DNA from 3 places in the Nonomuraea sp. NPDC049480 genome. Region 1 is predicted to be linked to each of the others. Evidence: riboswitches for the same ligand, from Rfam matches in the RefSeq annotation. Region 1 holds a riboswitch; each other region holds the start of a gene.

Region 1 (10,462 bases):
TCCGTGGCTGGTCGGGATCACCATGATGGCGATCCTGCTGCTGGCCGCGTGGGCCGCCACGTTGCTGCCCATCGTCAGCGGGGAGCCGTCGGGCTTTCCGCTGACTTACGCGCGCCGTACGGCGTTCCAGCGCCTGCGCGACCCCGACGCGGCCGGACGCCCGCGTCCACGAGCCCCTTAGCTCGGCCCCGCTTCCTCCATGCAAGCGGGGCTCCCGATCAGTGAGCCCTGATCCACCTCCTGTCGAGGAAAGGGCTCATGATCGATTCTCTTGTCACGTTCGTCATCGGCATGTCCGGGGGCAGCGCCGCGCTCGCGATCGTGCTGTTCACGGTGGCGGTACGACTCGCGCTGCTGCCGCTCAACGTCCGCCAGGCCCGTACGGTGAAGATCCGCGAACGCCTCGCGCCCAAGCTTCGCGAGCTGCGCAAACGCTACGCGCGCAACCCGGAGCGGCTGAGCAGGGAGACGAGTGCGTTGTTCGCCAAGGAGGGCAGCTCGCCGTTCGCCGGGATCCTGCCGATGCTGGCGCAGTTGCCGTTCATGTGGCTGATGTATCGGATGGCCACGCATCCGACCGCGCTGGCCGGTCACGACCTGTTCGGGGCGCCGCTGGGACAGCAGGTGGCCGGGGTCATCGCTAATTACGGTCTGATCAGCGCACCAGTTTCGGTCTTCCTCCTGGTCATTCTGCTGGTCACAGCGGTGGCGTGGCTGTCCGCAAAACAAATCAAGGTCACCGAGGAGCAGCCGGAACTGATGAGGAAGATCGTGCGGCTCCTGCCGTACGGCTCCGTGCTGGCCACGCTGGTGCTGCCGCTGGCGGCCGGGCTCTACCTGCTGGTTTCCACGGCCTGGGCGACCGGCGAGCGCGCCGTGCTCGCTAGCCGGCCTCTCTGAGGGCCGCCACCTGCCCGTTCAACGACGTTGGGGGGGCGGGCAGGATGGCCCACACTGTGGTCGTGTCACCGTCGTGGCGCACTCCCCAGCTCTCCGCCACGTATTCCACGATGCCGAGCCCCCGGCCCCCGAGCGAGGACAGGGTCGGGCGGCCCGCTCGCGGCTCCGTGGCCGCACCCCCGTCGCTCACCGCCACCTCTATGTGATCGTCACTCCGCAGCCAGGCCACCCTTACCATGCCGGACGGGAGTGGATGCGCGTGCCGGAGCGCGTTGCTCAGCAACTCGCTCACCACGAGCACGGCATCGTCGATCGCAGCGGAAAAGACCCCGCTTTCCTGCAGGTCAATGCTCAGGCGCTGGCGGGCAACGGCGACGCTGGACGGCGCGTACGGAAGCAGTACCACGCTTGACACACCCACCTCCCCGTTCCCTGTGCCCCCCGCGGGAACACTCCCCGGTACGACCGAAATGCCCCGTTACTCGATCCCAGAAACCGCATCTCGATCACAGCTTGTACACATTGGACGATAGATCAGCGCAACTGTGACCACCTCGTTACCGCATCGGTGTGTCGGATCCGATAGTGAAAGCACGCCTCAGAACAAGCCGCATTCTCGTGCCCCCTCCCGGTCTCGGATGAGCGCTCACATCGCCCCCCTGTGCTCTGGCGAGGCTGCGGACGATGTAGAGACCGAGCCCCACTCCACCAAACCGCCTCCGGTCGCCGCTGTCCACCTGGACGAACCGCTCGAAGATCCGCTCCCGGTCAGGCGGGGCGATGCCGACGCCCTCGTCGTCCACGACCACGACGACGTTGTCGTCCTCGGTCCAGGCCTCGACGCTGATCAGTCCGCCCTTCGGCGAGTACTTGAACGCGTTCTCCAGCAGCTGCCCCAGGACGATGTCCGTGGCCAGCGCGTCGCCGAGCACGTGCGGCAGCCCGTCGTCCATCACGACCTCCACCCGGTGCGCGTCGGACAGCACGGGCAACCCGAGCGTGGCCGCGTGGATGCGTTCGGCCAGGTCGAACTTCTCGATCCGCACCTTGAGCTCATCCGCCCCCGCCCGGGCGCCGAGCAGCAGGTGGTCCATGAGCTGCCCGAGCGATCTGGCCCGCTCGGCGATCGTGTGCACGGCCGAGCGGCGCTCGAGGTCGCTCAGCTTGTCCCAGCGGGAGTCCAGCGTGCTGGCGAACCCCCGAACGATCGTGATCGGCGTCCGCAGCTCATGGCTGGTCGTGGCCAGGAACAGGTCCTTGGCCTCCTCCAGTTCCTTGGCCGTGGTCACGTCGCGGAAGTCGACCACGACCTCGCCCGTCTCCTCGATCTGCGCGCTCACCACGTCCAGCCAGCGCCCGCTCTCCATCTGGAACGTGAGCTTCTCCCCCGGCTTGGGCAACGGGAACGGCGGCGGCCCGCCGATGACGGCCGCGGAGGGGAACGCGGTGATCTCGGCGGCCGCCGGATTCCACCGCACCACGCGTCCGGACTCGTCGAGCACGGCGATCCCGTCGGCGCTGGCGTCGAACACGGCCCGCTCGTGCGCCCGCTGCCGCACCGCGTCCTGGTAGGCCACCGCGTTGCCGACGGCGATGCCCGCGTGCCCGGCCAGCAGCTCCAGCAGCTCCAGTTCGAGGTGCCCCGGCGTGCGCCGGGCGAACAACGCGTAGAGAGCGCCGTACGGCCGCCCCCCGACTGCGGCCAGCCCCAGCGCGACCGTGTGCAGCCCGTCCAGCCGCGCCCACACCAGGTCGTCCAGCCCACTGGACTCCAGCAGCACGGTCTTGCCGGTGCGTAAGAGCCGGTCCACGAGGCTGGTCCCCAGGTCGGTGATGGTCCCCCGGATGGTCTCCGGCAACTGGTACGTACTCACCAGCCGCAGCCTGTCCCCTTCGATCAGCACGAACCCGCCCGCGTCCGCCCCGGTCAGCTCGGTGAGGCTGGCCGAGATCCGGTCGAGCACGGCCGACAGCTCCAGGTCGGAGTTGATGTCGCCGACCACGTCGGTCAGCCGGCGCACGAGCCTGGCCCTGCGCGCCATGCGGTTCTTCGCGACCTCGTCGGTCCTGGCCAGGTGGTGGACGCAGACGTAACCGGCCACGGCGTTGCCCAGCCGCAGCGCGCTGATGTCGACCCGCAGATCGAGGACGCTGCCGTCGCTGTGCAGGCGTTTGGTGCGCAACGACACCTGGCCGCCGGTGCGTACGCGTTCGAGCACGGCGTTGAGCTCGGCGGTCAGCTCCGCCGGCACGATCGGCGCCCGGCGCCCGAGCATCTGTTCGGCAGGCCACCCGAAGAGCCGTTCTGCGGCGCCGTTCCAGACCAGAACACTCTGGTCCCTGTCGAGCGCCACGACGGCGTTGGGCGAGCTGGCGAGCACCGCACGGGCGATCTCATCGTCACTACCGGCCCATTCGTCCCCCACACCTCCATAGTGCACGTGGCGCGGTGGGTCCGTCGGGCGATCCGTCCGATACGCTGCGGTCACGGTGATTTCTCTGGGCGACCCGGCGAGGGGTGGAGGCATGACGAGCGGCGATCTCGATGCCCTGCTACGTGTGACCTCCAACACATACCGGGGCGAGAGGCCGCCGGACGTCGCCTTCGGCACATACGACGGCGCGGTGGGCCGGCTGGTGCTGGCCGTGACCGGCAAGGGCATCGCGGCCTGCTCCTTCGAGCCGGAGAACGACGTCTTCGAGCTGGTCACCCGGCATGTGGGCACGTTCATCGGCCCGAATCCGCGCCGGCTGGACCCGGTGCGCAGGGAGTTGGACGCGTACTTCTCCGGCCGCCTGCGCGCGTTCGCCACGCCGGTCGACCTGACGCTGGCCACGACCTTCGCGCGTACGGTGCTGCAGAAGACGATGGCGGTCCCGTACGGCACGACCACGACGCTGGAGGAGATCGGCGTGAGCATCGGCCGGCCGCGCGCGCTGCGGGCGATCGGCAACGCGCTGGCCTCCAACCCCGTCTGCGTGATCGTGCCGTGCCACCGGGTGGTGCGCGAGGACGGCGCGCTCGGCGACTACGCGGGCGGCGCGGCCGCCAAGCAGCACCTGCTCAACGTCGAGCGACGCGCCGCAGCAGCAGGCCGATGAGCAGCGTCACCAGACCGGCCACCAAGGCCCCGCCCAATGCGCCGTTCATCCACGGCTCCCGGGTGAAGCCGATGGCCGTGCGGACGTCCGCCCAGAACGCGTCCCAGGCGGGGACGGTCGGCGACGAGGTCGTCAGCCAGTAGGCCACGAAACCCAGAACCCAGGGCACCAGCATCGACCAGCGCGCGGGTGCGTTCTGGGCGGTGTTCCAGCGGTCGCCGCGGGCGAAGACGAAGTAGTCCACGGCGAGCACCGCGAACATCGGCACGAACACCGCCCCGATCACGCTGAGGAACGCGCCGTAGGAATTGACGTCCACGACCAGCGCGATCGCGATGGTGATCACACCGATGGCGGTCGAGAAGACCCGCCGGTCCACGCGCGGCATGAGGTTCTGCAGTGACATGGTGGTCGAGTAGACGTTGGCGAAAGACTGGTCGGTCTCGCGCAGCACCAGGATGGAGAAGAACAGCACGCCCAGCGGCGCCGCCACGAAGGGGGCGAACACCGCCGTGCCGTCGGCGGCCACCGCGTCCGCTCCGGCGATGGCGACCGCGTACACGCCGAGTCCGAGGCAGGCGACCTGGGCCAGCGTGTAGCCGCCGACCACGCCCGCGAAGGCGGCCTTGCTGGACCTGGAGTGGCGGGCGAAGTCGGCGGCCATCGGCACCCACGACACCGACAGCGCGATGACGAAGTCCACGGCTGCGGGGAAGGCGGTCCACGTCCCGCCGCTGTGCGCCGGGGCCTCGGACACCAGGAACCAGGTGAACCAGACCATGGACACGATCACGCCGATGGTGACGTACCGCCGCAGCACGCGCACGGAACCGAGCGGCCAGATCGTCAGCGCGGTGGTGAGCGCCCCCGCCACGATCACCCACACCGCGTACGGCACCCCGCCGAAGATCGCACCGGCGGCCTCGGCGATCACCCAGAGCTCGAAGGCGCCCCAGCCGAGCATCTGAACGATGTTCAGCACCGTGGGCACGTACGACGTCTTGGCCCCGAACAACCCGCGCAGCAGCACCATCGAGGGCTGCCCCGTCTGGGTCCCGGGGATGGCGGCCAGGCCCACCATGGACGTGCCGATCAGACTGCCGATCACGGTGGCGGTGAGCGCGGCGGCCACGCTGAGCGGCGCGTCGCCGAGGGGGTTGATCAGGTAGAGGGCGAAGGAGAAACCCAGGAGACTGACGCCGAGGTTGGCCCAGAGCGCGCCCTGGTCGAGGACGCCGAGCGTCTTCGGTGGCGTGCCCTCGAGGGTCAGCGGAACTTCGTCGGCGACATGCGTCATCGCACACTCCCTACGCCGGCATTACCCGGACAGGTTCAGGCGGTCGGCAGCGGATGGATAACTGCCCTCTCAGCCCGGCACCCCGAGCTCCCGCGACAATGTGAAGTTGGCGCCCTCATGATGCCGCAATGACCGTCAAATCGCCATAGTGGGCGAATTACAGTCAGGCGACGAACGGCTCCTGTCCGGTCTCGCTGACCATCGGGCGGTGCGCGGCCTCCCACGACTGCATGCCGCCCCCGACGTTGACCGCGTCCCGCCCCAGGCGGTTGAGCCAGGCCGCCACCTGCAGCGACCGCCCGCCCACCCGGCAGACGACGTAGACCGTCCGGTCGCCGGGCACCTCGCCGACCCGATCCTGGATCTGGGTCATGGGGATGTGCACGGCGGCAGGGGCGTGACCGGCCAGCCATTCGTCCTGCTCACGGACGTCGAGCAGGTAGACGTCATCCGGAACGGCACTGGCCTCGATCTCAGGAACGGTCATACCTCCATTGTCTCGCGGCGAGGGAGTGCCTCCTCACGGAGTGAGGTCCTGAACACGCGAGTCGTACGTGGCACGCGCCTCGGCGATCTCCTGCTGGTGCTCCTCGGTCCAGGTGACCAGGGCCTTGATGGTCTGGTGCAGGGTACGGCCGAGCGGCGTCAGCGCGTAGTCGACCCTGGGCGGCACGACGGGATGGACCGTGCGGGAGACCAGGCCGTCGCGCTCCAGGTGGCGCAGGGTCACGCTGAGCATGCGCTGGCTGACGCCGTCGATCTCGCGGCGCAGCTGGCTGAAGCGCAGGCTCTGACAGTCGAGCAACGCGATGACCAGCAGCGACCACTTGTCCGCGATGCGGTCGAGTATCTGCCTGACCTCGCAGTCCTCCCGGGTGTCCCACTGCCGCACGTCGTAGTCGTCGTCTTCCACGGTTCTCTCGCAGTAACTAAGTGCTTTCAAAGTGCCGTCTTCCATGACATTTCATGCTGGCCCAAGATGTTGACGGTTACAAGACATAACCAACATGCCTATTCATAACCGGGGGTTTGCCATGCCTGCCCGTTCATCGGGGCCTGCGCGTTCATGGGGCGTACTCGCCGTCTTGTGCGGCGCCATCTTTCTCGAGGGCATCGACGTCGCCATGCTGAACGTCGCCCTCCCGTCCATCAGGGCCGACCTCGGACTGTCCACCGGGATGCTGAGCGGGGTCGTGAGCGCGTACGTGCTCGGCTACGGCGGTTTCATGCTGCTCGGCGGCCGGGCGGCCGACCTGTTGGGCCGCCGCCGCATGTTCCTGCTCTGGCTCGGGGTGTTCCTCGTCTTCTCCGGACTCGGCGGCTTCGCGAACGAGGGGTGGATCCTGCTGGTGGCGCGTTTCGTCACGGGCGTGGCCGCCGCCTTCATGACGCCGGCCGGCCTCTCATTGATCACCACGACGTTCCCCGAGGGCCGGCAGCGCAACCGGGCGCTGCTGATCTACGCGGGGACGGCGGCGGGCGGTTTCGCGCTCGGGCTGGTGATCGGCGGCCTGCTGACCGCGTTCGGCTGGCGCTGGGTGTTCTTCGCGCCGGTGCTGATGTCGGCGGCGATCCTGCTGGCCGCGCTCCCCCTGCTCAAGGAGCCCACCGGACACCGGCCCACGGCCCGGGGCTTCGACGTGGCGGGCGCGGTCAGCATCACGGGCGCGATGATGCTGCTGGTTTACGGCGTCGTACGCCTGGAGCACCCGGCGGACGGCTGGCCGCTGACCGTCACGGCCTTCGCCGGCGGGCTGGCGTTGCTGAGCGCGTTCGTCGCGGTGGAGCGCCGCGCCGCGAACCCGCTGGTCCGCCTGAGCATCTTCCGTTCGGGCGCGCTGGTCCGGGCCAACCTGATGGCCGCCCTGCTCACGGCCTCGTTCTTCGGCTTCCAGTTCCTGGTCACGCTCTACCTGCAGGAATTGCGCGGCTGGTCCACCATCCAGACGGGCCTGGCGCTGCTGGCGGCGGCCGCCGACGTGGTCCTGGCCCCGACGCTCACCCCGTGGCTGGTCAACCGGTACGGCAACGCCAAGGTCGTCCTCACCGGTCTGCTGTCGGGCGTGCTGGCGTACGCGTTGTTCCTGAACGTCGGCCTGGACTGGGCGTACGCGGCCATGCTGCCGTCGATGCTGCTGATCGGCCTGATGTTCGCCTTCGTGTACGGCCCGCTCACGATCGTGGCCACGGACGGCATCGCGGAGCATGAGCAGGGCCTGGCCGGCGGCCTGATCAACTCTTCGTTCCAGTTCGGCGCGGCCCTCGGCCTGTCGGCGGTCACGGCGGTCAACGTGGCCGCCCTGGGCGCCGCGACGGGGCCGGAGGCGGGGCTGACCGCCCTGCGTACGGCTCTGGTGGCGCCGGTCACGGCCACGCTCCTGGGCGCGGTCATCGCCGCCGTCGGCCTTCACCGCGCCCGCGCCCGCGCCCGCGCCGAGCACCGAGTGCCGGCCGGGGTGTGACCTACTTCAGCAGCCGGGACAGGCGGCGGTCGGCCAGCGGCTTGCCGCCCGTCTGGCAGGTGGGGCAGTACTGCAGCGAGGAGTCGGCGAACGACACCTCGCGGATCGTGTCACCGCACACGTCGCAGGGCTGCCCCGTCCGGTTGTGCACCCGCAGGCCCGACTTCTTCTCCGCCTTGAGGTCCTTGGCCGCCAGCCCGTGCGCCCGCTCCACCGCGTCCCTCAGCGTGGTGACGATGGCCTCGTGCAGGTCGGCGATCTGCGCGTCCGTCAACGTCGCCGCGATCTTGAACGGGGACATCTTGGCGGCGTGCAGCACCTCGTCCGAGTAGGCGTTGCCGATGCCGGCGACGATCTTCTGGTCGCGCAGCAGGCCCTTGATCTGGGTGCGGTTGCCGCCCACGATGCGCTTGAGCGCGTCCACCGTGAAGGACTCGTCGAGGGGGTCGGGGCCGAGGGCGGCGACGCCGGGGATCTCGTCCGGATTTTTCGTGACATAGACGGCCAGGCGCTTCTGCGTCCCCGCCTCGGTCAGCTCGAACCCGGGCGCCGACCCTTCGTCGTCGGGCGCCAGCCGCACCCGTACGGCGAGCGGGCTTTTGCCCGGGCGCACCGCCTTGGCGCCGGACAGGTCGTCACGCCACCGCAGCCACCCGGCCCTGGCCAGGTGGATGATCAGGTGCAGGCCGTCGCAGTCGAGGTCGAGGAACTTGCCGTGCCTCGCCACGCCGGTGACGGTCAGCCCGCCGAGCGCGCTGACCGGCGGGTCGAACGTCTTGAGCGCCTGGATGGCGACCACGTCGACGCCCAGGATGGTACGGCCCACCGCCCGTTCGCGCAGGAAGTGGGCCAGAGACTCCACTTCGGGAAGTTCCGGCATGCCACAAGGGTATGTCGCGTGCTACGGCACGTCCCAGAAGGCCAGCTCGTGCGCCATCCCCTCGCTGAACAGCTCCTCGGCCCGCCCGGGATCCGGATCGGCCTCGTCGATCATCTGCGCGATCCGCACGGTGAGCGCCGCGAACCCCGGATCGGCGTACGTGTCCACCCACGCGCGGTACCGAGGCTCGGCCGGCGGGTCCTCCGCCAGGATCCGCCCGAGGCTCGAATACCCCCACATGCACGGGTAGAGCGCCGCCAGCCCCTCCTCGTAGGAGGCCGCCGACTCCAGCAGGAAGGCCGTGTACGCCGCGCACGCCGGCCCCTTCACCGCCCCCTCGAGATCGGCGCCGAACTGCGCCGACAACGACCGGTGCAGGCTCAGCTCGTCGTGGTACGTCGCGTGCGCCAGATCGACCAGGTCGCCAAGATGCGCGTCGGGCGCCTGCCAGGCCAGCCGCGCGAACACCCGCACGTAGTCCAGCAGGAACAGGTAGTCCTGCTCCAGCCACGACCTGAACACCGGCTCCGCCAGGTCCCCCCGGGCGATGCCCGCCACCGTGGGATGCTCCAGCTGCGCCTGGAGCATGGGGCGGCCGATGGCGTGCAACTTCTCCGAGACAGTCATGGCTGGGAGGTTAGCGGGGGCTAGTTGGCGTCGAGGATGGTCTTCGGGACCGGCTTGTCGTTCTTCAGCGAGTCGAAGAGGGCCAGAGCCTTGTCGCGGTCCCACTTGACCGCGGTGCCGCCGCTGGGCACGGCTTCGTTCCCGCCGAACGGCACAACGGTCGTCACCGGACTGTCACCCATGGACAACCCCAGCGAGAGCATGTCGAACACGCCGGTGCTGTTGTCGACCGCGACGGCGTCCGTGGCGCTCATGGCCAGCGGGATCGACGTGAACGGGTTGATGAGCACCCCGGGGCTGGCCGCCTTCTTCACGACCGCGCCCAGGAACTGCCGCTGCCGCTTGGTCCGCTCGAAGTCGGGCAGCGCGCCGCCCTTGCGGGTGCGTACGTATCCGAGAGCCTGGGCGCCGTTGAGCACCTGCGTGCCCTTCTTGAGCTTTAGCCCCGCCTTGGGGTCGTCCACGTCGGCCCGTACGTTGATCTCGACCCCGCCGACCGCGTCCACGATGTCCACGAACCCGGCGAACCCGATCTCCATGTAGTTGTCGACGCGGATCCCTGTGGCCGACTCCACGGTGCGGACCAGGAGTTTCGGCCCGCCGATCGCGTACGCGGAGTTGAGCTTGTCGCGCCCCTTGCCGGGAATGGTGATCGCCGAGTCGCGGGGAAGGCTGACCAGCGTCGGCTTGTCGCCGCTGTCGGAGATGTGCAGCAGCATCATCGAGTCCGTACGCTGCCCGACGGCCCGCCCGGTGGCCAGCTTCTTGCGTTCGGCGGCCGACAGGCCCTTGCGGCTGTCGGAGCCGACCAGCAGCCAGTTGGTGCCGGGGGTGTCGGCGGGACGACCCTCGTAGTCGTCGAGCACGCCGTCGATCCCGGTCAGCCGGGAGTCGATCCAGAACAGCATGCCCACGGCCGCCACCAGCAGCGCCACCAGCAGCGCGGCGATGATCTTCACGATCATCCGGCCGGACGGCCGCTTGCGCGGGCCTCGGGGACCTCCCCGCGGCGCCTCGCCGCCCCTGGATCGCAGCGGCTTGACCGGGTTGTTGCCGGACCGTGCCCTGCCGTACACCCGCGAGCCCGCCTTGGGCGGCTCGCCCGGTGAGGCGGTCCGCGGCGCCGGCGCTTCGGGGGTCTGGGAGGAGACCGGAAGCTTGTGCGTGGGCGCTCCCGCCCCGCCCGGAGGAACC
Region 2 (10,462 bases), on a different contig from region 1:
GGCCGGGTACCACTTGTCGGAGATCTTCTGGTCGCCCGCGGCGTTCGGGTGCACCCCGTCGTAGGTGTCCGCGCTCGTGCTGAATCCCGTCCACTGGTCCACCACCGTGATCGGCGACTGCTGGGTGGAGGTGGTGGCGGCCCAGCCGGGGATGGCGTTGTTCAGGTTCACGGCGCGCTGGGCGCATTCGGCGCAGCTGGACGGGTTCATGGGGATGATCTTGGCGACGAGGATCTTCATGCTGGGGTTGCTGGCCCGCATCTGGTTCACCAGCGTGGTGAACGCGCTGAGGATCGTCGCGGGCGGGATGTTGCTCCACACGTCGTTGGTGCCGAAGTGCATCATGACGATGTCGGGCCGGGTCGCGGCGAGCCAGCCGGGCAGCTGGTTCTGGTTGGCCACGTTCGTGGCCAGGAAGCCGCCGTGTCCCTCGTTGTCGCCGTCATGCGCGACCAAGCAGCCCTGCGCGGGGAGGGTGCCGACGAAGTCGATGTCGGTGTAACCGGCGCTCTGCAGTTTGTTCCAGAGCAGGGCCCGCCAGCAGCCCGGGGATCCGGTGATCGAGTCGCCCAGGGGCATGATCCTGGTGGCGGCCGCGTGGGCCGGCGTGCTCGTCAGGAACAACACCGCTCCGGCCAGTGCCGCTAACGCCGCCAGTAAGGCGCTGGTCTTCCGCATCGTCCGATCTCCCGTCGTCGCCAGGCGAGAGTCCGATCTCCCGTCGTCGCCTGGCGAGATCGTAAGAGCGCGACCGAGTGGACGGGAAGGAAAACGGGTCTGGAGGGGTGGGTGACCTGCGACGACGTATGTAACTTTCAGCGGCGGACGACGGCGAGCGGGCACGGCGCGTGGTGGAGCAGCGCCTGGCTGATCGAGCCCATGATCATCCCGGCCAGCTGCCCGTGCCCGCGTGAGCCGACCACCAGCAGGTCGGCGCCGGCCGCGGCCTCCTTCAGCACCTCGACGGGATGCCCGTGGATGACCTCCGTCACCACCTCGACCTGGGGATTCCGCCCGGCCACCAGCGCCCGCAGCGCCCGCAGGGTGTCCTGTTCGCTCTCGCTGTCGGCCGGCTCGAAACCGGTCGGCTGCGGCCAGGCCCACGCCTGGACGGCACGCACCCGGATGCCGCGCATTCCGGCTTCGGCCAGGGCGAAGTCGAGCGCCCGCAGCCCGCTGGGGGAGCCGTCCACCCCGGCCACGATCTCCCCGTGCGGCGACCTGGGCAGCTCGTGGACGAGGACGACGTTCGTACGGGCGTGCGTGGTCACCCCGTGCGCGACGGATCCGACCAGCAGTCCGCGTACGCCGCCGATCCCACGGCTGCCCACGACCAGCAGCACGGCGTCCTCGGCGGCGTGGATCAAGGCGGTACGGGGGTCGCCGGGCAGCAGCTTGCGGGTCACCTCGACCTCCGGATGCTCCCGGAGTGCCCGGTCCTCGGCCGCCGCCAGCACGTTCTCGGCGCCTTCGCGCATCCACCGGCCGACCTCGGCGTAACGCCAGCCGCTCTCCTCGCACACCCACTTCGGCACGGCGTGGGCCACGGTCAGCGGGGTGCGGCGCAGGGCGGCCTCGGCGGCGGCCCATCCCGCCGCCTCCAGCCCGGTGCGCGACCCGTCCACGCCAACGACGATCATGACAACGCGTAGCACTCCACTTCGGCCCGGCGGAAGGGCAGGCCCTTGTCGGTGGAATCCTGAGTGCACTGGCGCTCGGACCTGCTGAGCTTCAGCGTGCCGCACACGGAGATGCCGGAATACGTGCGGCAGTCGAGCGACGCGTCGGCTTTGCCGATGCGGTACCTCTGCTTGACCTCCGCGCGGCACTCCGCTCGCGCCTTCCCCGTGTTGGCATAGCGGCACTGGGCGAGCAGGGTCTGGTATTGCTCCATGCTCACTTCGTGTTGTTCGAAGCCATCCCCGGAGGCGGTGGTCGCCCCGAACGCGGCCACCACAACGAGTCCTGCGACAGCGGCGATCTTTTTCATGTTCCCCCTGATGAGGACCGTACCGCTGAGGGCGATCGTCAAACCTTGCAGCGGCGCGCCAGCACGCTGAGCCAGGTGCGGTGCGTGGTGCTCAGGCCGTGCTCCAGGACCTCGAACCCGGCCGTTTCGAGGGTCGCCAGCAGCGTGTCCGGGTCGCGGTGCACGAACCAGCGGGTGAGCTCGGCGTCGTACGAGATCGGCTCCCACCCCTCCCCGTCGCCGGCCGAGGTGCTCAGCCCCAGCACGCCGCCCGGGCGCAGCAGCGTCGACCAGGCGCGCAAGGTCGGCTCGGTCTCCGCGGCGGGCACGTGCAGGAGCGCCGCCACCGACCACAGGCCCGACAGCGAACCCGGGGCGAACGGCGGCCGGCGCAGGTCGCCCAGCACGGTGGGCACTCCGCGGGTGGCGGCGAGCCTGGCCATCTCGATCGAGCGGTCGACCCCGGTGACCAGCAGCTCTCGCTCCAGCAGCCACGCGGCGTCCCGCCCGGGCCCGCAGCCGAGGTCGGCGACCGCGCCCCCGACCGGCACCGCGTCGGCGAAGCGCCGCCGGAAGGCCAGGAAGCCGTCGTCGGGGTCGCTGGTGCGTTCGGCGAAGACGGGTGCGATGCGGTCGTAGCTCGCGGTGGTGCGGGAGACGGGATCGTCCACTCGGTCGATCATGCCATGTTTCGCGCCGGTTCATGGGTGGGTACGATCACCGCCGTCCAACGCGGGAGCCCGGTGCGGACCGGGCTGAGAGGACGGCTGACAGCCGCCGACCGCCAGAACCTGCTCCGGGTAATGCCGGCGAAGGGAGTTTGCGCGATGAGTGACGCGCCTTTTTCCAAGATCTACTCGGGGGACCTCCGCGTCCCGATGCGCCGGGTGCGCCTGTCGGACGGTTCGGCGGTGACGTTGTACGACACGTCCGGCCCGTACACCGACCCCGCCGCCGACATCGACCTCACGCGAGGACTGCCGCGCCTGCGCGAGCAGTGGGTACGCGACCGCCGCGCGGCCGGCGAGCCCGTAACCCAGGCCGGGTGCGCGAGAAAGGGGCTGGTCACCAAGGAGATGGAGTTCGTGGCGGTCCGGGAGGGCCTGGACGCCGAGTTCGTACGCCAGGAGGTCGCGGCAGGCAGGGCCATCATCCCGGCCAACGTCAACCACCCCGAGTCCGAGCCGATGATCATCGGCCGCAATTTCCTCGTGAAGATCAACGCCAACATCGGCAACTCCGCCGTGACCTCCTCCATCGAGGAGGAGGTCGAGAAGATGACGTGGGCCACCCGGTGGGGCGCCGACACGATCATGGACTTGTCCACCGGCCCCGACATCCACGAGACCCGCGAGTGGATCATCCGCAACTCGCCGGTCCCGGTCGGTACCGTGCCCATCTACCAGGCGCTGGAGAAGGTCAAGGGGCGTCCGGAGGCGCTGTCGTGGGAGGTCTACCGCGACACGCTCGTCGAGCAGTGCGAGCAGGGCGTCGACTACGTGACCGTGCACGCGGGGGTGCGGCTGGCGTACGTGCCGCTCACCGCCGGGCGCAAGACCGGCATCGTCTCGCGCGGCGGCTCGATCATGGCCGCGTGGTGCCTGGCGCACCACCGGGAGAGCTTCCTGTACGAGCACTTCGCCGACATGTGCGAGATCCTGGCCCGCTACGACGTGTCGTTCTCGCTCGGCGACGGGCTGCGGCCCGGCTCGATCGCGGACGCCAACGACGAGGCCCAGTTCGCCGAGCTGCGCACGCTCGGCGAGCTGACGGGGATCGCCCGTGCCCACGACGTGCAGGTCATGATCGAGGGTCCCGGCCACGTCCCCATGCACAAGATCAAGGAGAACGTCGACCTGCAGCGCGAGCTCTGCGACGACGCCCCCTTCTACACCCTCGGGCCCTTGGTGACCGACATCGCGCCCGGCTACGACCACATCACCTCGGGCATCGGCGCCGCCATGATCGGCTGGTACGGCACCGCCATGCTCTGCTACGTCACTCCTAAGGAGCATCTCGGCCTGCCCGGCAAGGACGACGTCAAGACGGGCGTGATCACGTACAAGATCGCCGCCCACGCCGCGGACCTCGCCAAGGGGCACCCGCGGGCGCAGGAGCGGGACGACGCGCTGTCGGACGCGCGGTTCGCGTTCCGCTGGGAGGACCAGTTCGACCTGTCGCTCGACCCGGACACCGCGCGGGCCTTCCACGACGAGACCCTGCCCGCCGCGCCCGCCAAGACCGCGCACTTCTGCTCGATGTGCGGGCCGAAGTTCTGCTCCATGCGGATCAGCCACGACATCCGCGACGCCGGCATGGCGCAGAAGGCCGCCGAGTTCCGGCAGCTCGGCGGCACCCTCTACGTCGAATAGCCGGCCCGCCGTCGTCCCGGGACCGGTGGCGTCCACACCGGCCCGGGGACGACGGATGCGCCGGACGGCGGCGGTGAGTACACCCTGCACCAGCAGACCGACGGCAACCTGGTCCTCTACCGGGGAAAGACGCCGCTCTGGTCCACCGAGACCGGCCGCTAGGTCTCTCGGGCACCCTCTGCGCCGCGTCAGGGGGTGCTCCCCCGCAGCCGGCGGACCCGCAGGCTGAGGATGATCAGCGTGATCCCGGCCAGGATGGCGTAGATCCCGATGATCAGCGCGATCGTGAGCGCCCCGGTCGCCGGCCAGGCCAGCACCAGCACGCCGAACAGCACCGACAACGCCCCCGCCATGATGTGCAGCCACTCGCCGCGGATCTCCCTGCGCATCCTGATCGCCGCCATGACCTCCATGACGCCGGTCACGATCGCCCAGATGCCGATCAGCAGCGTGACGACCAGCACCGTCAGCCCCGGCCAGACCAAGCACATGATCCCGAACAGCAGCCCGGCGACGGCCAGCAGGATCAGCGGGGCTCGTCGCCCTTTGGCCGCGCGGGTGGCGGCGACGGCGGCGAGCGCGCCGTCGACGATCGCGTACGCGCCGAACACGACGGCCAGCGCCAGCAGCGTGATGCCCGGCCAGGCCACGGCCATCACGCCGAAGATGAGGGCGAGCGCGCCACGCAGGGTGAGCACCCACCAATGTCCCAGATAGTCATCGATCACGATGCCGCTCCTGCCCGGGGAAGGGGCCCGCATTCGGCCTGCGACGTCTCCTTACCGCTTCTTGGAGCAGTTCCAGAACCTCCATGTGCCAGGTCGCCGGCGCCACCGCCAGAAACCGGCGCTGCCGCCGGACCAGCAGCCGTCCGGCCCGCTGCTCACGGTTCGCGTCGGACATCCGGGACTCGGGCGGCTGCGGGACCACGTCTCCGCTCACACCCGCGACTCCAGGTCATCGGGGACGAGCGGCGGCGGTGTCAGCCGAGGCTGAGCAGGCCTGCCTCGACCACCCGGCGGCCGAAGGGCCGGGCGAGTTCGGCCAGGCGGTCGCAGCCGTCCTCGCCCAGTGCCCCGTACGCCGGCATGGCCAGCCTGTCCGTGCGGTCCTCGATGTGCCGGCGCAATGCCGCGCCTTCCGGAGTCAGGGTGCCCTCGTCCAGGAGGCCGCGGGTGCGGAGATCGGCCTCCGCGGCGGTCCAGGCGTCCTCGGGCCAGGCGCGGCTGATCTTGAGGAACGCGGTGGGGACCTCGCCACTGGCGGCATGCAGGACCAGGGCTTCGAGGCCGCTGACGCCTTCCGTGAGAAGGGCGGCCACGTGGCCGTCGCCGCGGAACTCGCGCAGCAGGGTTTGCGCGTGCCAGAGCTGCTGGAGGGGGTCGTCCGGCCAGGGGAGGGCGGCGTGGGCGGCGAAGAGGGGGCGGCCCTGGAGGTGGTCGCAGGCCGCCTCGGCGGCTCGGCGGGCCAGGGTCAGGGTCTCGTCGAAGTGGGGGAGACCGGGGATGCCCGCCCTGTGCAGGGCTTCGGTGGCGGCTTCCAGGCGGGCTTGGAGCACTTGCTCCGGCGTCACCAGGTCCCAGGCGGCGGGCAGTGAACGGCGTACGAGGTCGGGGCAGAAGTTGTAGAACGTGGCGATGACCAGGTCGGCGGAGGCGCGGCCGAACGCGGCGCCCCGTGAGGCGAAATATCCGGACATCCCGGTGAGCCCCAGCTTGGCGTAGCGGTCGGCGGCCTCGGGAACGAAGTAGATCATGCCATGGAGCGGCTCCAGGCGGCGCCAGGCGCGGCGGGCGGCTGCGAGGTTCATCGGGCGCTCACGCCTTCGTCAGGGAGTCGATGAAGCGGGACATCCCGGCCAGCCATCGGTCCGGGTCCTCGGCCTTGCGGCGGACGAACTCGGCCACCTCCGGGTGCGGGAAGATGTGGAAGCGCTCGGCCGCCAGCCCCTCCACGACCGCGGCCGCCACGTCCGCGGGGTCGAGGATCGCGCCCGAGGCGCCCACCGCGCGGGCGGTCAGGTGGTCCTCCTCCTCGCCGCGCTCCAGCATGGCGGTCCGCACGCCCTGCGGGCACAGCACGCTCACCTTGACGCCCTGCGAGGCGTAGTGCATGGCGACCCACTCGGCGAACGCGATCGCCGCCGCCTTCGTGACCGCGTACGGCGCATCCCCCGGGCAGCTCACCAGGCCGGCCGCCGAGCAGGTGTTCAGCAGGTAGCCGCCGCCGCGGGCGATCATGGAGGGGACGGCGGCGCGGGCGGCGTAGACGTGGGCCAGCACGTTCACCGCGTACAGGCTGCTCCACTCCTGGTCAGTGGCGTCCAGGCCGTGTCCGGCGATGATGCCCGCGTTGGAGCAGAACAGGTCCACGGGGCCGAACGGGGTCTCCACCAGGGCGGCGACGTCCGCCTCCGAGGTCACGTCGGCCCGTACGGCGACCGCACGGTCGCCGATCTCCTTGGCCACCGCGGTCGCGCCGGTCTCGTCGAGGTCGGCCACCACCACCCCGGCGGCGCCCTCCGCGGCGAACCGGAGGGCCATCGCCCGGCCGATTCCGCCGGCTGCGCCCGTGATCACGACGACCTTGTCCCGCACTTGCATGGCTGCTCCTCCTGAACCGACCGGCCGGTATCAGAATATGATTCTACTGCGCTTCGACCTCATCAGATGAGAGGTTTCTCATCTGGGCCTCAGCATGGTCTCCTCGAAAGGCGACAAGGTCGACGGCATGAAACATCGGGCACTGGTGGTCCTGCTCGTCCTGGGCGCGGCGGCGGCCGGATTCATGTCGGTGGGATGGGGGCGGGCCGCAGGCGGCCCCGACCTGGGCGACCCCGTCGTGGTCTCCCCGCCTCCGGAGCCCGCTTCCGAACGGTCGCCCACGTCGTCGTCCTCCGCCCGCCCGAGCCCGCCTGGTCCGACAGGGAACGGCGGGGAGAGTACGGTGGGCACGCCTGACGAGAGTGCGGTCGGCACGCCTGACGAGAGCACCCCCAAGAAGAGCACGCCCGCTCCGCGCAAGACCAAGGCGGAGCCGGTCAAGCCGCCCTCTCCCCGGCCGGGCGGCGGCGGTGGCGACGACGATGACGACGATGGTGGGGACGATGACGACGACTGACCGGGAGACCGCATGCGGGTGAGCGCCCGCGCCCGGATCGTGGGGTGGATGCTCGCCGTCGTCGGCCTCGCCCTGTCAGTCTCGATCTTCGCGACCTGGACCATCCTCCTCAATCGGCTCGACGACCGGATAAGCCACGAGCTCGAGAACGAAGCGGAGAAGCTGCGCCAGTACGCCCGCACCGCCGGAGACGGGGTCACGAACGTCGAGGTCCTGCTCGAGGACTACCTCGCGATCAACGCGCCGGACCGGTGGGAGACGTTCTTCAGCATCGTCGACAGCCGGGCGCACAGGGTCACCGGGGTCACGCCGCCCGTGCCGCTCGACACCGACGACGGTCTGGTCGCGCGGATGGCCAAGGCCACCGAGAACGTCAGCGACGAGGTCGAGACCGTCGCGGGAACGGTCAAGTACGCGGTGATCCCCGTCAAGGTGACCGCCGACCGCCGCTCTGCCCACTTCGTGGTGGCGATCTTCTATGACATACACCGCGACGAGATCGTGGACGCGGTGCGGGTCCTCGGGCTGTCCGCGCTGGCCGCGATGGGGCTGGCGGGGGCGGCCGGGTGGTTCGTGGCCGGGCGGGTGCTGGCCCCGGTCCGGCTGGTCAGCCAGACGGCCGAGCAGATCACCGACTCCTCCGACCTCACCCGCCGGCTGGACGTGCCGGGCGACGACGACGTGGCCGCGCTCGCCGCCACGTTCAACCACATGCTCGACCGGCTGGAGCGGGCCTTCGTCGTGCAGCGGCACTTCCTGGACGACGCCGGGCACGAGCTGCGTACGCCGATCACCGTCATCCGCGGCCACCTGGAGCTCATGAGCGACGACCCGGACGACCGCGTCGAGACGCTCGCCCTGGTCACCGACGAGCTCGACCGCATGAACCGCATCGTCGACGACCTCCTCACGCTGGCCAAGGCTGAGCAGCCGGGGTTCCTGTCCGTGGACACCGTCGAGCTGGCCGACCTCACGGTCAGCGTGGTGGCCAAGGCGCGGGCGCTCGGCGAGCGCAGGTGGCGGGTGGACGAGGTGGCCGAGGCCCGTGTGCCGGCCGACCGCCAGCGGCTCACGCAGGCGCTCATGCAGCTGGTGGCCAACGCCGTTCGACATACGCAGGACGGCGACCTGATCGCCGTGGGGTCCGCCGTCCGGGACGGGCAGGTCGAGCTGTGGGTACGCGACAGCGGCCCAGGGGTGGCGCCGGCCGACCGAGAGCGGATCTTCGGGCGGTTCATGCGCGGCGCAGGCCGTACCGGCGCCCATGACGGGGCCGGGCTCGGCCTGGCCATCGTCAGATCCATCGCCGAGGCCCATGGGGGCCGGGTGCACGTGACCGAGGCTCCGGGCGGCGGGGCCTGCTTTGTCATTTCCATCCCGCTGTGGGAGGTGCAGTGAACCGAATTCTGATCGCTGAGGACGAGGCCAGGATCGCCTCCTTCGTGGAGAAGGGGCTGCGGGCCAACGGCTTCGTGACCGCCGTGGTGGGGGACGGGGTCGCGGCGTACGACCTCGCGTGCGCGGGCGGGTTCGACCTGCTCATCCTGGACATCGGGCTGCCGTTGAGCGACGGGTTCACGGTGCTGCGGCGGCTGCGAGAGTCCAGGGTGACCCTGCCGGTGATCATCCTGACCGCCCGGGACAGCGTGAGCGACACCGTGGCGGGGCTGGAAGGGGGCGCGGACGACTACATCGCCAAGCCCTTCGCCTTCGATGAGTTGCTGGCCAGGGTGCGGCTGCGGCTGCGGGCCGAGCGTACGCCCGAGGTGACCGTGCTCCGGGTGTCCGACTTGTCGCTGGATCTACGGACCAGGCGGGCCTATGTCGGGAATCGGGCGGTGGATCTGTCCACGCGGGAGTTCGCGCTGGCCGAGATCTTCTGCCGGCACCCGGATCAGGTGCTGACACGTGAGCAGCTGCTCAGCCACGTCTGGGGGTTCGACTTCGATCCCGGGTCGAACGTGGTGGACGTGTACGTCAGGTACCTGCGGCGCAAGATCGGCGCCGACCGGATCGAGACGGTCCGCGGCACCGGATACCGCATGAGAGTGGCCTAATCATCGCCTCACAGCCGCTTCACCGCCCGCGTCCAGGCTGTTCATCAACGGGACAACGGAAGGAGCGATTGTGGTCACCGGATTGGCGATGGATCTCGTGGCGGTCGTCCTGCTGGCCTACGGCCTCTACTATCGGCGGCACCACCGGCGCGATCTGCTGTTCGCGTACGTGGCGCTGAACGTGGGGATCTTCGCGGTGGTGTCGCTGCTGCTGGTCCAGCGGATCGACATCGCCGTCGGGTTCGGGTTGTTCGGAGTGTTGTCGATCATCCGGTTGCGGTCCAGCGAGATCACCCAGCAGGAGATCGCGTACTACTTCGTCGCGATCGTGCTGGGGCTGGTCAACGGGCTCGCGGCAGCGTGGCCGCTGACCGCGCTCGGGCTCGACGCGGTGTTGCTGGCGGTGATGTACGTCGCCGACCACCCCGGCCTGTTCGGCCGCGCCCGGCACCAGGTTGTGACCCTGGACGTCGTGCACGCGGACCCGGACCTGCTGCGGGTGGACCTGGAGAGCCGGTTGCGGGCCCGGGTGCTGCACTGCGTGGTCACGCAGATCGACTACGTGCGGGACGTGACGGTCGTGGACGTGCGCTACGTGGCGCCGAACGCGCGGGTGAAGGTGCGGTGACGGCGGACATGGACGCGAACGTGGTGCTCGCCGGGATCGCCGCGGGGGTGGCGCCGATCGGGCTGGAGGACGTGCCGGAGCTGATGAGCCGGGTGGACTCGAAGTACATCGTGACCGCCTCGACCATGGTCAGGCTCACCACCGAGCTGGGGGACCGGTTCGGGGTGTTGCGGATCGGGGGGCGGCGTCAGTTCCGCTACAGCTCCACCTACTTCGACACGCCGGATCTGCTGACCTTCCGGCAGCATCGCCAGGATCGGCGGCGCCGGTTCAAGCTCCGTACCCGGACCTATCTGGACGGCGGCGGCCGGTGGCT
Region 3 (10,462 bases), on a different contig from region 1:
GGTGGTGTGGGCGGCCGGGGGGCACCCGCTGACGGTCTTCCCGACCACGTTCGACGAGCTCGTGCGCATCACGGGGGGCACCCCCGTTGACGTCGAGTAGTGTGCGACGGGTGATCGAGTTTCGCGGGGCGGGTCCGGCCGAGTTCACCGAGCGGCTGGAGGCGGTGATCGACGTTTACACGGCAGCCATGAACCCGCCCCGGGATCAGATCACCGGTCGCAAGAGCATCATGCGAAATCACGCGACATATCCCCTTTTCCAGTGTTATTTCGCAGAATTGCGTAATTCATCCCCTGCCCCGGGCGACCTGGAGAAATCTCAGATCGTGGGCTTCGCGTACGGCTTCCACGGCGCCCCCGGACAGTGGTGGCACGACGTGGTATTCAGGGCGCTCACCGAGCAGTCGGGCAGGGAGGCCGCCAACGCCTGGCTGGGGGACGCGTTCGAGCTGGCCGAGATCCACGTCCACCCCGACTACCAGGGCAAGGGCATCGGGCGGGCCATGATCAAGACGTTGTGCGCAGGCCGCCGCGAGCGCTCGGCCGTCCTGTCCACCCACGACCAGCCCACGGCCGCCCGCCACCTCTACGCCAGCCTCGGCTTCACGGACCTGCTGGCGAGGTTCGTCTTCCCGGGCGGCTACGAGGAGTACGCGATCGCCGGGCGTCCCCTTCCCTTGCCCTGACATGACGCGTGGGTTTACCGCGGGGTGACCCGGGGCACGTTCCATTACGGAAAGTGACCAACCGATTACCGATTGTCAACCTTCCCCTGCCCGTCACCCGCCCGGTCCCCCTGCGGGCGGGTGGCGGGTCAACGCTTCCCGCCACTTCCCCGGCCCACGTGGCGTCGTCACGGCGCCCGGCCCCGTGCGGGGTCAGAGACCGTCTCCCTGGAGGCCCTCAGCCCCGGTCGGCGTCTGGGTGACCGTGGCCGGCCGTAAAGGACGACGGGGTGATCAGGCGGAGAGCGGAATCCGCTCGAGACGCTGGAACACCTCGCGGGACGCGCTGGAGCGGTTGAACGTGATGAAGTGGATCCCCGGCGCGCCCTCGTCCAGCAGCCGCTGGCACAGCTCGGCCCCGTGGTCGATGCCCAGCCGCCGCACCGCGGCCGGATCGTCCGCCACCGCCTCGAAACGCGCCGCCACGTCCGGCGGGAACGGCGCGCCCGACAGCTGCTCGGAGCGCGCGATCGTGCTCATCTGCGTGACCGGCATGATGCACGGGATGATCGGCGTGTCGCAGCCCCTGGCCGCCACCCGGTCCCGCAGCCGCAGGTAGTCCTCCGCGCGGAAGAACATCTGCGTGATCGCGTAGTCCGCCCCGGCGCGGCACTTGCGCACGAAGTATTCGGTGTCGGAGTCGATGGACGGCGAGCGCGGGTGCTTGTAGGGGAACGCGGCCACGCCGACGCAGAAGTCGCCCGCCTGCCGGATCAGCCGCACCAGCTCTTCGGCGTAGAGCACGCCCTCGGGGTGTTTGACCCAGTCGCCGTTCGGGTCGCCCGGGGGGTCGCCGCGGACGGCCAGGATGTTGCGCACCTCGGCGTCGGCCAGGCGCCCCACCAGGTGGCGCAGCTCCCGGATCGAGTGGTTGACCGCGGTGAAGTGCGCCACGGGCGTGAGCGTGGTGTCGTGGGCGATGCGCTCCACGATGCCGACGGTGCGGTCCCGGGTCGAGCCGCCGGCGCCGTACGTCACCGACACGAACGTCGGCCGCAGCGACTCCAGCTCCCTGATCGCCCGCCACAGCTGCCGCTCGCCCTCGTCGGTCTTCGGGGGGAAGAACTCGAAGGAGAATGTGCGGCCACCGGCGGCGAGCATCTCGCGGACGGTGGGAACACGATCGGGCCGTATGGAGGGTTGACCAAGCGCCATGCCCACCAGGCTACAGGGAGTCCGCCGGAAGCCCGAGGCCGTGGATGCGGCCGGGCGCGGGTCATGAGCCGATATCAGAGTGTGTGCGCCCGGCCACTAGTCTCAAGGCATGACCACTGACGCCGCGAGCATGTACGCCCTGCGCACGCAGGTGGAGCGTGCCCTGGGCCGGTTCGTCGAACGGCAGTTCCCCGCCCCCGGCGACCCCGATCTGGAGCCGTTGCGCACGGCCGCCGAGGAGCTGCTGGCCGGCGGCAAGCGGCTGCGGCCCGCGTTCTGCTACTGGGGCTGGCGCGGCGCGGGCGGCACGGACGTGCCCGAGATCTTCACCGCCGCGGCCTCGCTGGAGCTGCTGCAGGCCAGCGCGCTGGTGCACGACGACGTGATGGACAAGAGCGACCTGCGCAGAGGCATGCCGGCCGCGCACCGCCGCTTCCAGGCGCTGCATGAGAAGGCCGGCTGGCACGGCTCGGCGGAGCAGTTCGGCGAGGGCGCGGCGATCCTGCTGGGCAACCTGCTGCTGATCTGGTCCGGCGAGATGTGGCGCACCAGCGGCCTGCCGCCGGAGGCCCTGGAGGCGGCCCAGCCCGTGCACGACCACATGCGCACGGAGCTGATGTGCGGGCAGTATCTGGACCTGCTGGAGCAGGCGCACGGGGAGAACACGTTCGAGTCGGCGCTGCGGGTGGCGCTGTTCAAGAGCGGCAAGTACTCCGTGGAGCAGCCGCTCCGGCTCGGCCTGGTGCTCGCCGCCCGGGAGCTCGCGCCGTGGATGGACGAGCTGTGCACCGGGTACGGCAGGCGGGTCGGGATCGCGTTCCAGCTGCGTGACGACATCCTGGGCGTGTTCGGCGACCCGGCGCAGACCGGCAAGCCCGCGGGGGACGATCTGCGTGAGGGCAAGCGGACGATGCTCGTGGCCCGCACCCTGGCGGCCGCCTCCTCCGGCGACGCGCAGACCGTACGGCGGCTGCTCGGGGATCCGGCGCTGGACGAGCGCGGGGTGGCCGCGCTGCGGCGGATCATCGAGGACACGGGCGCGCTGCAGGAGTGCGAGGACCTGATCGCCGACTACCTCGGCGACGCCCTGACCGCGCTCGACCAGGCCCCCGTCACGCCCGAGGCCCGCACGGCCCTGACGGAGCTCGCCGTCGCGGCCACCTCACGCAAGACCTGAGCCGCCCCGGCTCCTTCACCCATGACCGGAGCCCGGCCGTCGCGATCACATCACGCGATGCCGGGCCGTCACGGCTCGCCTGCCACCGGGTTGGCCGGCGCACGCAGGCGGGCGGCGGCACGCGCGTGATGACCGTCCTCCCGGGGTCAGGAGGCGGCGGACAGCCGCTTGGCGAACTCCGCGGCGGCCGCGCCGGGATCGTCGGCGGCGGTGATCGCGCGGACCACCACGACCCTGCCGGCCCCGTACGACATGACCTCGTCCAGGTTGCCGAGGTCGATGCCGCCGATCCCGAACCACGGCCGCGACGTCCCCAGTGACGCCGCGTGCCGCAGCAGCGACGGACCGGGGGCGGGGCGGCCGGGTTTGGTCGGCGTGGGCCAGATGGGGCCGCAGCAGAAGTAGTCGACGCCCTCCTCCACCGCCGCGGCGGAAGCCTCGGCGGCGGAGTGGGTGGACCGTCCGATGACGATGTCGTCGCCGAGCATCTCTCGCGCGACCGTCACAGGAAGGTCGTCCTGCCCCAGATGGAGCACGTCGGGCCGGGCGGCGTAGGCGATGTCCGCCCGGTCGTTGACGGCCAGTAGCTTGCCGTGCCGGTCGCAGGCGTCGCGGAAGACTTCGAGGAGTGCGAGTTCTTCGCGTGCCTCCAGGCCCTTCTCCCGCAGCTGGATGATGTCCACGCCGCCGGCCAGCACCGAGTCGAGGAACTCTGCCAGGTCCCCGCGGTCGCGGCGGCCGTCCGTGCAGAGATAGAGGCGCGCCTCAGAAAGCGAGGGCTTGGGCACGCCGCTTGACCTCCGTGTGACGGCCGGCCTTGATCGCCTCGATGGGAGATCCCGGCAGCGAGTCGTCAGGGGTGAAGAGCCAGCGCAGCGACTCGACATCGTCGTAGCCGGCGTCCTGCAACACGGTCAGTGTGCCGGGCAGGCCCTTCATCACTTCCTTCCCGTCCAGGAACACCGCGGGCACCTGCGGCCCACCGCTCCCCCGGCGCACGCCGAGGAGCTTGTGGTCCTTGAGGAGTTGCTTGGCCCGGCCGATCGAAACGTCGAGGCACCGGGCCACTTCGGGGAGCGTGAGCCACTCGTCGACGAGCTGCTCGGTCTCCCGGTCGATCTGTGCAACAGAAAGCGTCACGAAACCACAACTACCACATGCCGTGCTTGCTCAAACAACACAATCTCGTAGGGATACGTCTGGATCTACCAGGCGTTCCACGTCGAGACGGTGGCCGGCGTCGATGATCCGGCGTCCCTGTACGAGATCCCGCGGCCGGTCCACGGCGAGCACCGCGGCGAGCGTGTCGCCCTCGGTGAGCCAGACGGCCGACCACTTGCCCTCCGGACCGCCGCGGTAGACGAGGCGCTCGCCCGCCGGATGGTGCCCGGCGTACTGGACCATGTGCCCGAACTGCTCGGACCAGAAGTACGGCACCGGATCGTACACCGCCTCCTCCCCCAGCAGGGTCGCGGCGGCGACCTCGGGGGCGTTGAGCGCGGTGTCCCAGTGCTCGACCCTGAGCCTGGTACGGAAGCGCCGCGACCACCAGGCGGCGCAGTCGCCGACGGCGACCGTGTCCGGCAGCGAGGCGCGCAGGCGCTCGTCGACGACGACGCCGTTGTGCAGGTCGAGGTCGGCGTCGGCCAGCCACTCGACGGCCGGGCGCACGCCGATGCCGGTCACGACGACGTGGGCCTCGACGAACTCGCCGTCCACCAGTTGCACGCCGCCCTCGTCCACGGAGCGGACCATGGTGCCGAGGCGCAGGTCGATGCCGTCGTACCAGCGCTGGGTGCGGGCCCCGATCTCCGTGCCGACGGCGGTCGCGAGCGGGGTGGCGGCCGCCTCGATCACCGTGACCGCGCAGCCGGCGCGGCGGGCGGCGGTGGCCACCTCGGCGCCGATCCAGCCGGCCCCGATGATCGCGACCCTGGCCCCCGGCACGAGCATCGCCCTGAGCTCGTGGGCGTCGTCGAGGGTGCGCAGCACGTGCTGGGGGCCGTCTCCCGGGAGCCTGATCGGCTCGGCGCCGGTGGCGATCACCAGGCCGTCGTAGCCGAGCTCGCCCTCGGTCGTCTCCACGACGCCCTCGCGCAGCGCCTTGGCGCAGACGCCCGGCCGGAAGGCGACGTCGAGCGCGGTCAGGTCGGTGTCGACGAAACTGGTCTCGGCGTCGCCGAACAGCACGGCCTTGGACAGCGGCGGCCGGTCGTAGGGTCGATGCCGCTCCTGGCCGATCAGGGTGATCCTGCCGCCGAATCCCCGCCCGCGCAGCGCCTCCACCGTGCGAACGCCCGCCAGGCCCGCTCCTACCACCACGACATGGTTCACGTTCAAGACCATAACGGGGGCCGTGTCCGGCCGTCGCACCGAGGCCGTAGGCTGTGGAGGAAAGACGCGCGGGAGTCCGGCCGTTACCGGGCTGAGAGGAAGGCTTCACCGGGCCTTCGACCGCAAGACACCTGATCCGGATCATGCCGGCGAAGGGAGCGCGGATGGATGTGATCGTAGGCGGCGGAATCGTCGGGCTGTCCATCGCCTGGCGGCTGGCCCGGGCGGGGCGACCGGTCACCGTGGTGGACCCGGCCCCGGCCTCGGGGGCCTCGCACGCGGCGGCGGGGATGCTGGCGCCGGTCAGCGAGGTGTCCTATACGGAGGCGCCGCTGCTGCGGCTGGGGATGGCGTCACTGCGCCTCTGGCCGTCGTTCGCCACCGAGCTGGCCGAAGACGCCGGCCTCACGGCGACCGGCCCTCCCGTCGGAGCCGCCCAGGGCGGCGAGCGCACCGCTGCGGCGGCCGCCGATGTGCCCGTGGCCGGGTCGTCCGGCGGGCTGGAGATCGGTGACAGGGCTCGGCGGGGGCTGGACCTGCGGGCCGATGGGACGCTTGACGTGGCGTTCGGGGCCGATGACCTGGCGGCGCTGGATGAGCTGGCGGCGTTCATGGACAAACTGGAGCTGCCGGTCGAGCGCCTCACCGGGCGTGAGTGCCGCCGTCTGGAGCCCATGCTGGCCCCGTCCGTGCGCGGCGGGCTGCTGGCCCCCGGCGACGCCTGGGTGGACCCGCGCCGCGTCACGGCCGCGCTGCTGGCCGCCCTCGACCGCCTGCGGGCGCCGGTGGTCCGGGCACGCGCCGCCGGGCTCCTGCGCGACGGTGACAAGGTCGTCGGGGTGCGCCTGGAGCCGCCGCCGCACGTACCCGGCTCGGTGCCCGGCTCGCCGCGGCGAGGACCGGAGCCGCCGGACGAGATCCGTGCGGAGCGGGTCGTCCTGGCGGCCGGAGCCTGGAGCGGCGAGCTGGCCGAGGTGCCGGTGCGGCCGGTCAAGGGGCAGATCATGCGGCTGCGTTCCCCGCAGCCGCTGCTCAGCCGGTGCGTACGCGGCACCGTGCACGGCTCGTACGTGTACCTGGTCCCCCGGGGCGACGGCGAGCTGGTGGTCGGAGCGACCCAGGAGGAGATGGGCTTCGACACCAGGGTCACGGCGGGCGGGCTCTACGAGCTGTTGCGCGACGCCAGAGAGCTGGTGCCGGGCGTGACCGAGCTGGAGGTCGCCGACGTGGTGGCGGGACTTCGGCCGGGCACGCCGGACAACCTGCCGATCATCGGCCCGAGCGGGACGCCGGGGCTCACGCTGGCCACCGGGCACCACCGGGGCGGCGTGTTGCTGGCGCCGCTCACGGCAGCCCTGGTGAGCGGCGAAGAGGGTGAGCTGGCGGCGTTGTGCTCGCCAGGGAGGTTTCGGGAAATTTCATGATTGTCATGATCAACGGGGCCGCGCACGAGATCGCCGACGGCACGACCGTGGCGCAGGCCGTGCGTACGCTGACCACGGCCACCACCGGAGTGGCCGTGGCCGTGAACGACGAGGTGGTCACGCGGAGCGCGTGGGAGACGACGGCGCTTCGCGACAGCGACCGCATGGAGGTGCTGACGGCGGTGCAAGGTGGATGATCTGATCATCGCCGGGGAGAAGTTCTCCTCCCGGCTCATCATGGGAACGGGCGGCGCGCCCTCCCTCGAGGTGCTCGACCAGGCGCTGGCCGCGTCCGGCACGGAGTTGACCACGGTCGCCATGCGGCGGCTCGACCCGGCCGCCCGCGGCTCCGTGCTGGACGTGCTGCGCAGGCGGGACATCACGGTGCTCCCGAACACGGCCGGCTGCTTCACGGCGGGCGAGGCCGTGCTGACGGCGCGGCTGGCCAGGGAGGCGCTCGGCACCAACTGGGTCAAGCTGGAGGTCATCGCCGACGAGCGCACGCTGCTGCCGGACCCGATCGAGACGTTCGACGCGGCCGAGCGGCTGGTGGCGGACGGGTTCGTGGTGCTGCCGTACATCGGTGACGACCCGGCGCTGGCGCGGCGGCTGGAGCAGGCCGGCTGCGCGGCCGTGATGCCTCTCGGAGCGCCGATCGGCTCGGGGCTGGGCATCCGCAACCCGCACAGCATCGAACTGATCGTGGAGGCCGCCTCGGTGCCGGTGATCCTCGACGCGGGCATCGGCACGGCCAGCGACGCCGCGCTGGCGATGGAGCTGGGCTGTGACGCCGTCCTGCTGGCCACGGCGGTCACCCGGGCGCAGCGGCCCGACCTCATGGCGGCGGCCATGAGGTCGGCGGTGGTGGCGGGGCGGCTGGCGCGGCAGGCGGGCCGCATCCCGCGCCGCCGTTACGCCGAGGCGTCCTCGCCGATGACGCCCTGACGCTCCCTTTGGAAGGGCGCGGTCCGGAACCGCGGACGCCGTGACCCGAGTGAGCCTGTGTCCGCTTCTCCGGACGCGGGCACGTTCCACTGGGCACGGCTCCGCATCGGTTTCGGGCGGTCGGGCCCTGCCAGTGGCAAAACGCCCGTAAACTCAGCGGGGTGGACACGACGACTGCGGACCCCCTGGTCGGTCGGCTCCTCGATGGGCGCTACCGCATCGAGAGCCGGATCGCCCGGGGCGGTATGGCGACTGTCTACCTTGCGCTCGACGTCCGGCTCGACCGGACGGTGGCGCTGAAGGTCATGCACCGCTCGCTCGCCGAGGACCCTGCGTTCGTCAGGAGGTTCATCGGCGAGGCGAAGTCGGTGGCCAGTCTTTCCCACCCCAACGTGGTGCACGTCTTCGACCAGGGCACGGACACCGACATCGTCTACCTGTCGATGGAGTACGTGCCGGGCAAGACGCTGCGCGACATCCTGCGCGACCGGGGCCGGCTGCCCGCCCGCGAGGCGCTCGAGATCATGATCCCGGTGCTGGCCGCCCTCGGCGCGGCCCACCAGGCCGGGATGGTGCACCGCGACGTCAAGCCGGAAAACGTCCTGATGACCGACGACGGCCGCGTCAAGGTCGTCGACTTCGGCCTCGCCAGGGCCATCGAGGCGACGAACCAGACGCGTACCGGCGTGATGATCGGCACGATCGGCTACATGGCGCCCGAGCAGGTCATGACGGGCGCCGCCGACGTGCGCAGCGACGTCTACTCGGCGGGCATCATGCTGTTCGAGCTGGTGACCGGGCAGCAGCCGTACGACGGTGAGACGCCGATGTCCGTGGCGTACCGGCACGTCCACGACACCGTGCCGGCGCCGTCGTCGTTCGTTCCCGAGGTGCCGCCGCTGGTCGACACGCTCGTCGCGCACGCGACGGCGCGCGAGCCTGCGGACCGCCCGGCGGACGCGACCGCCATGCTGGTCGAGGCCGTGGACGCGCACCGGATGCTGCCGCGGACGACCACGCCGCCGACGTCGCGCTCCGGGCAGCACGGGCCGCTCGCGGCTCCGCACGGGCCGCCCCCGGGGCAGCACGCATCGTCCCAGCCGGACGCCAGGACGACCGTGCACGCCGCCCCGTCGGTACCCCAGACCGTACCGGGTCACACGATGATCCAGCCGCGGGCCGAGGTGCCGTCGCGGCGCGGGTTCCGGCCCAACTGGTTCCTGGTGATACTGGCGGGCGTGATGGTCGTCGCCGTCGCGCTGACGGGATGGTTCTTCGCCCAGCCCGACTACGTCTTCGTCCCCAAGCTGGTGGGCAAGAACATGGTGGTGGCCGAGAAGAACGCCGTCCAGGACGGCTTTCAGGTCAAGATGGGCGAGGGCCTGTACGACGAGAAGGTCGCCGAGGGCCACGTCCTCAGCACCGACCCGGCCGAGGGGTCCGAGGTGGTGAGCGGCAGCACGATCACGCTGGTGCCCTCGCTCGGGCCCAAGCGCGTGGTCGTGCCCAACGTCGCGGGCATGACCGGCAACGACGCGCGTGCCGCGATCGCCGGCGCCGGGCTGACCGTGGGCTCGGTCAAGCGGCTGGCCAACACGGAGGTCGAGCGCGACAAGGTGATCCGTACCTCGCCGCAGGTGGGCGAGAAGGTGAAGGAAGGCGCGAAGATCGACGTCTTCGTGAGCGCCGGCCTGGTCATGCCCGACGTCAACGGCATGCCGAAGGACGAGGCCGCCGCCTACCTCCAGCAGCAGGGCTTCCAGGCACAGGTCCAGGAGGTGGACGACGACGCCGAGCCGTGCACGGTGATCGCGCAGACGCCCAAGGCCAAGTCGGAGGTCGACCGCGGCGCCCAGGTCATGGTGACGGTGGCGCGGTGCCAGACGGACTTCTGGGACTGGTTCAGCAGGGGCGACAACCAGGCACGGGACGATCAGCAGTTCGGTGTGGTGCCCGGGGTGATCGGCAAGGACGTCAGGGACGCCCGGGCGGAGCTGGAGGGCCTGGGGTTCAAGGTACGGATTCAGCGGCTCGGGAACCGGGGAGTGGTGCAGTTCCAGCGCCCGCTTCCCGGCAACGAACGACCGGCCGGCACCACGGTCTTCCTCTGGCACTGACGCCGTCCCGCGCGGCGCCGCCGACCCGGCTTGGGCGGATCGGCGCCCGCTGCGGACGGGACGCGGCCCGTGTGCGGGCCTGACCGCGGCGGCGGGCCGGGCGCCCGCAGGCCGGGCCACGCCCCCGCATCGCGAACGACGGGCAACTCACGCCGCGGGCGGGCGGCAGGACACGCACGCCGCGGTGCCGGGCGGGCGTACGGCACGCCGTGACTGCGGGCACCGCAAACCGCGGGCACCGCAAACCGCAGCGGCTAGGCGGGCCGGCGGAAAGGCAGGTGCCGACGGTAAGGCAGGCGCGGACCGCGATGGGGCGGGCCGGCGGTGGTGGGGCGGGACGGTGGTGGGGGCGTCAGGCCAGGTGGCCGTGGAGGCGGACTCTGGCCAGGCCGCCGTCCGGGTAGATGTCCACGCGGACATGGGTGACCGGGTCGGTGTGGGTGAGTGTGAAGCGGTGCGGGGTGTCCGGTTGGAGGCGGGTCCGGGGAAGCAGCTCCACCGTCCGAGCCCCCTCGCCTTCCCCGTCGAACCCGGTCAAAGCGACCGCCGCAGGTGCGTTGAACAGCAGGTTGGTGGTGTCGATCT

The links. A riboswitch is a leader RNA that binds a small molecule or an ion and turns the genes downstream of it on or off. The one in region 1 is predicted to bind thiamine pyrophosphate.
Region 2: linked by a shared signal. The riboswitch ahead of thiC (phosphomethylpyrimidine synthase ThiC) and the one ahead of ACIBX3_RS55590 (purine-cytosine permease family protein) in region 1 are both predicted to bind thiamine pyrophosphate.
Region 3: linked by a shared signal. The riboswitch ahead of ACIBX3_RS18055 (FAD-dependent oxidoreductase) and the one ahead of ACIBX3_RS55590 (purine-cytosine permease family protein) in region 1 are both predicted to bind thiamine pyrophosphate.

The regions. Positions count from the first base shown of each region.
Region 1 covers NZ_JBITMD010000039.1:48,792-59,253, forward strand. Annotated here, with positions in the region: gene ACIBX3_RS55565 (DUF6412 domain-containing protein) at 1-181, shown strand, start outside; gene ACIBX3_RS55570 (YidC/Oxa1 family membrane protein insertase) at 259-900, shown strand; gene ACIBX3_RS55575 (ATP-binding protein) at 884-1,315, opposite strand; gene ACIBX3_RS55580 (ATP-binding protein) at 1,458-3,326, opposite strand; gene ACIBX3_RS55585 (methylated-DNA--[protein]-cysteine S-methyltransferase) at 3,427-4,002, shown strand; gene ACIBX3_RS55590 (purine-cytosine permease family protein) at 3,965-5,299, opposite strand; TPP riboswitch at 5,290-5,403, opposite strand; gene ACIBX3_RS55595 (rhodanese-like domain-containing protein) at 5,463-5,786, opposite strand; gene ACIBX3_RS55600 (winged helix-turn-helix transcriptional regulator) at 5,820-6,257, opposite strand; gene ACIBX3_RS55605 (MFS transporter) at 6,385-7,761, shown strand; gene ACIBX3_RS55610 (Fpg/Nei family DNA glycosylase) at 7,763-8,641, opposite strand; gene ACIBX3_RS55615 (TenA family protein) at 8,663-9,268, opposite strand; gene ACIBX3_RS55620 (LCP family protein) at 9,289-10,462, opposite strand, start outside.
Region 2 covers NZ_JBITMD010000001.1:451,526-461,987, reverse strand. Annotated here, with positions in the region: gene ACIBX3_RS02200 (cellulose binding domain-containing protein) at 1-678, opposite strand, end outside; gene ACIBX3_RS02195 (universal stress protein) at 816-1,640, opposite strand; gene ACIBX3_RS02190 (hypothetical protein) at 1,637-1,990, opposite strand; gene ACIBX3_RS02185 (class I SAM-dependent methyltransferase) at 2,029-2,640, opposite strand; TPP riboswitch at 2,692-2,804, shown strand; gene thiC (phosphomethylpyrimidine synthase ThiC) at 2,797-4,341, shown strand; gene ACIBX3_RS02175 (HdeD family acid-resistance protein) at 4,530-5,069, opposite strand; gene ACIBX3_RS02170 (hypothetical protein) at 5,324-6,151, opposite strand; gene ACIBX3_RS02165 (SDR family oxidoreductase) at 6,159-6,944, opposite strand; gene ACIBX3_RS02160 (hypothetical protein) at 7,072-7,461, shown strand; gene ACIBX3_RS02155 (ATP-binding protein) at 7,474-8,859, shown strand; gene ACIBX3_RS02150 (response regulator transcription factor) at 8,856-9,518, shown strand; gene ACIBX3_RS02145 (DUF4956 domain-containing protein) at 9,607-10,146, shown strand; gene ACIBX3_RS02140 (polyphosphate polymerase domain-containing protein) at 10,155-10,462, shown strand, end outside.
Region 3 covers NZ_JBITMD010000005.1:415,712-426,173, reverse strand. Annotated here, with positions in the region: gene ACIBX3_RS18090 (YbaK/EbsC family protein) at 1-100, shown strand, start outside; gene ACIBX3_RS18085 (GNAT family N-acetyltransferase) at 111-686, shown strand; gene metF (methylenetetrahydrofolate reductase [NAD(P)H]) at 960-1,880, opposite strand; gene ACIBX3_RS18075 (polyprenyl synthetase family protein) at 1,990-3,057, shown strand; gene thiE (thiamine phosphate synthase) at 3,204-3,845, opposite strand; gene ACIBX3_RS18065 (Rv2175c family DNA-binding protein) at 3,823-4,197, opposite strand; gene ACIBX3_RS18060 (NAD(P)/FAD-dependent oxidoreductase) at 4,228-5,391, opposite strand; TPP riboswitch at 5,450-5,566, shown strand; gene ACIBX3_RS18055 (FAD-dependent oxidoreductase) at 5,556-6,815, shown strand; gene thiS (sulfur carrier protein ThiS) at 6,821-7,012, shown strand; gene ACIBX3_RS18045 (thiazole synthase) at 7,005-7,760, shown strand; gene pknB (Stk1 family PASTA domain-containing Ser/Thr kinase) at 7,922-9,877, shown strand; gene alc (allantoicase) at 10,230-10,462, opposite strand, start outside.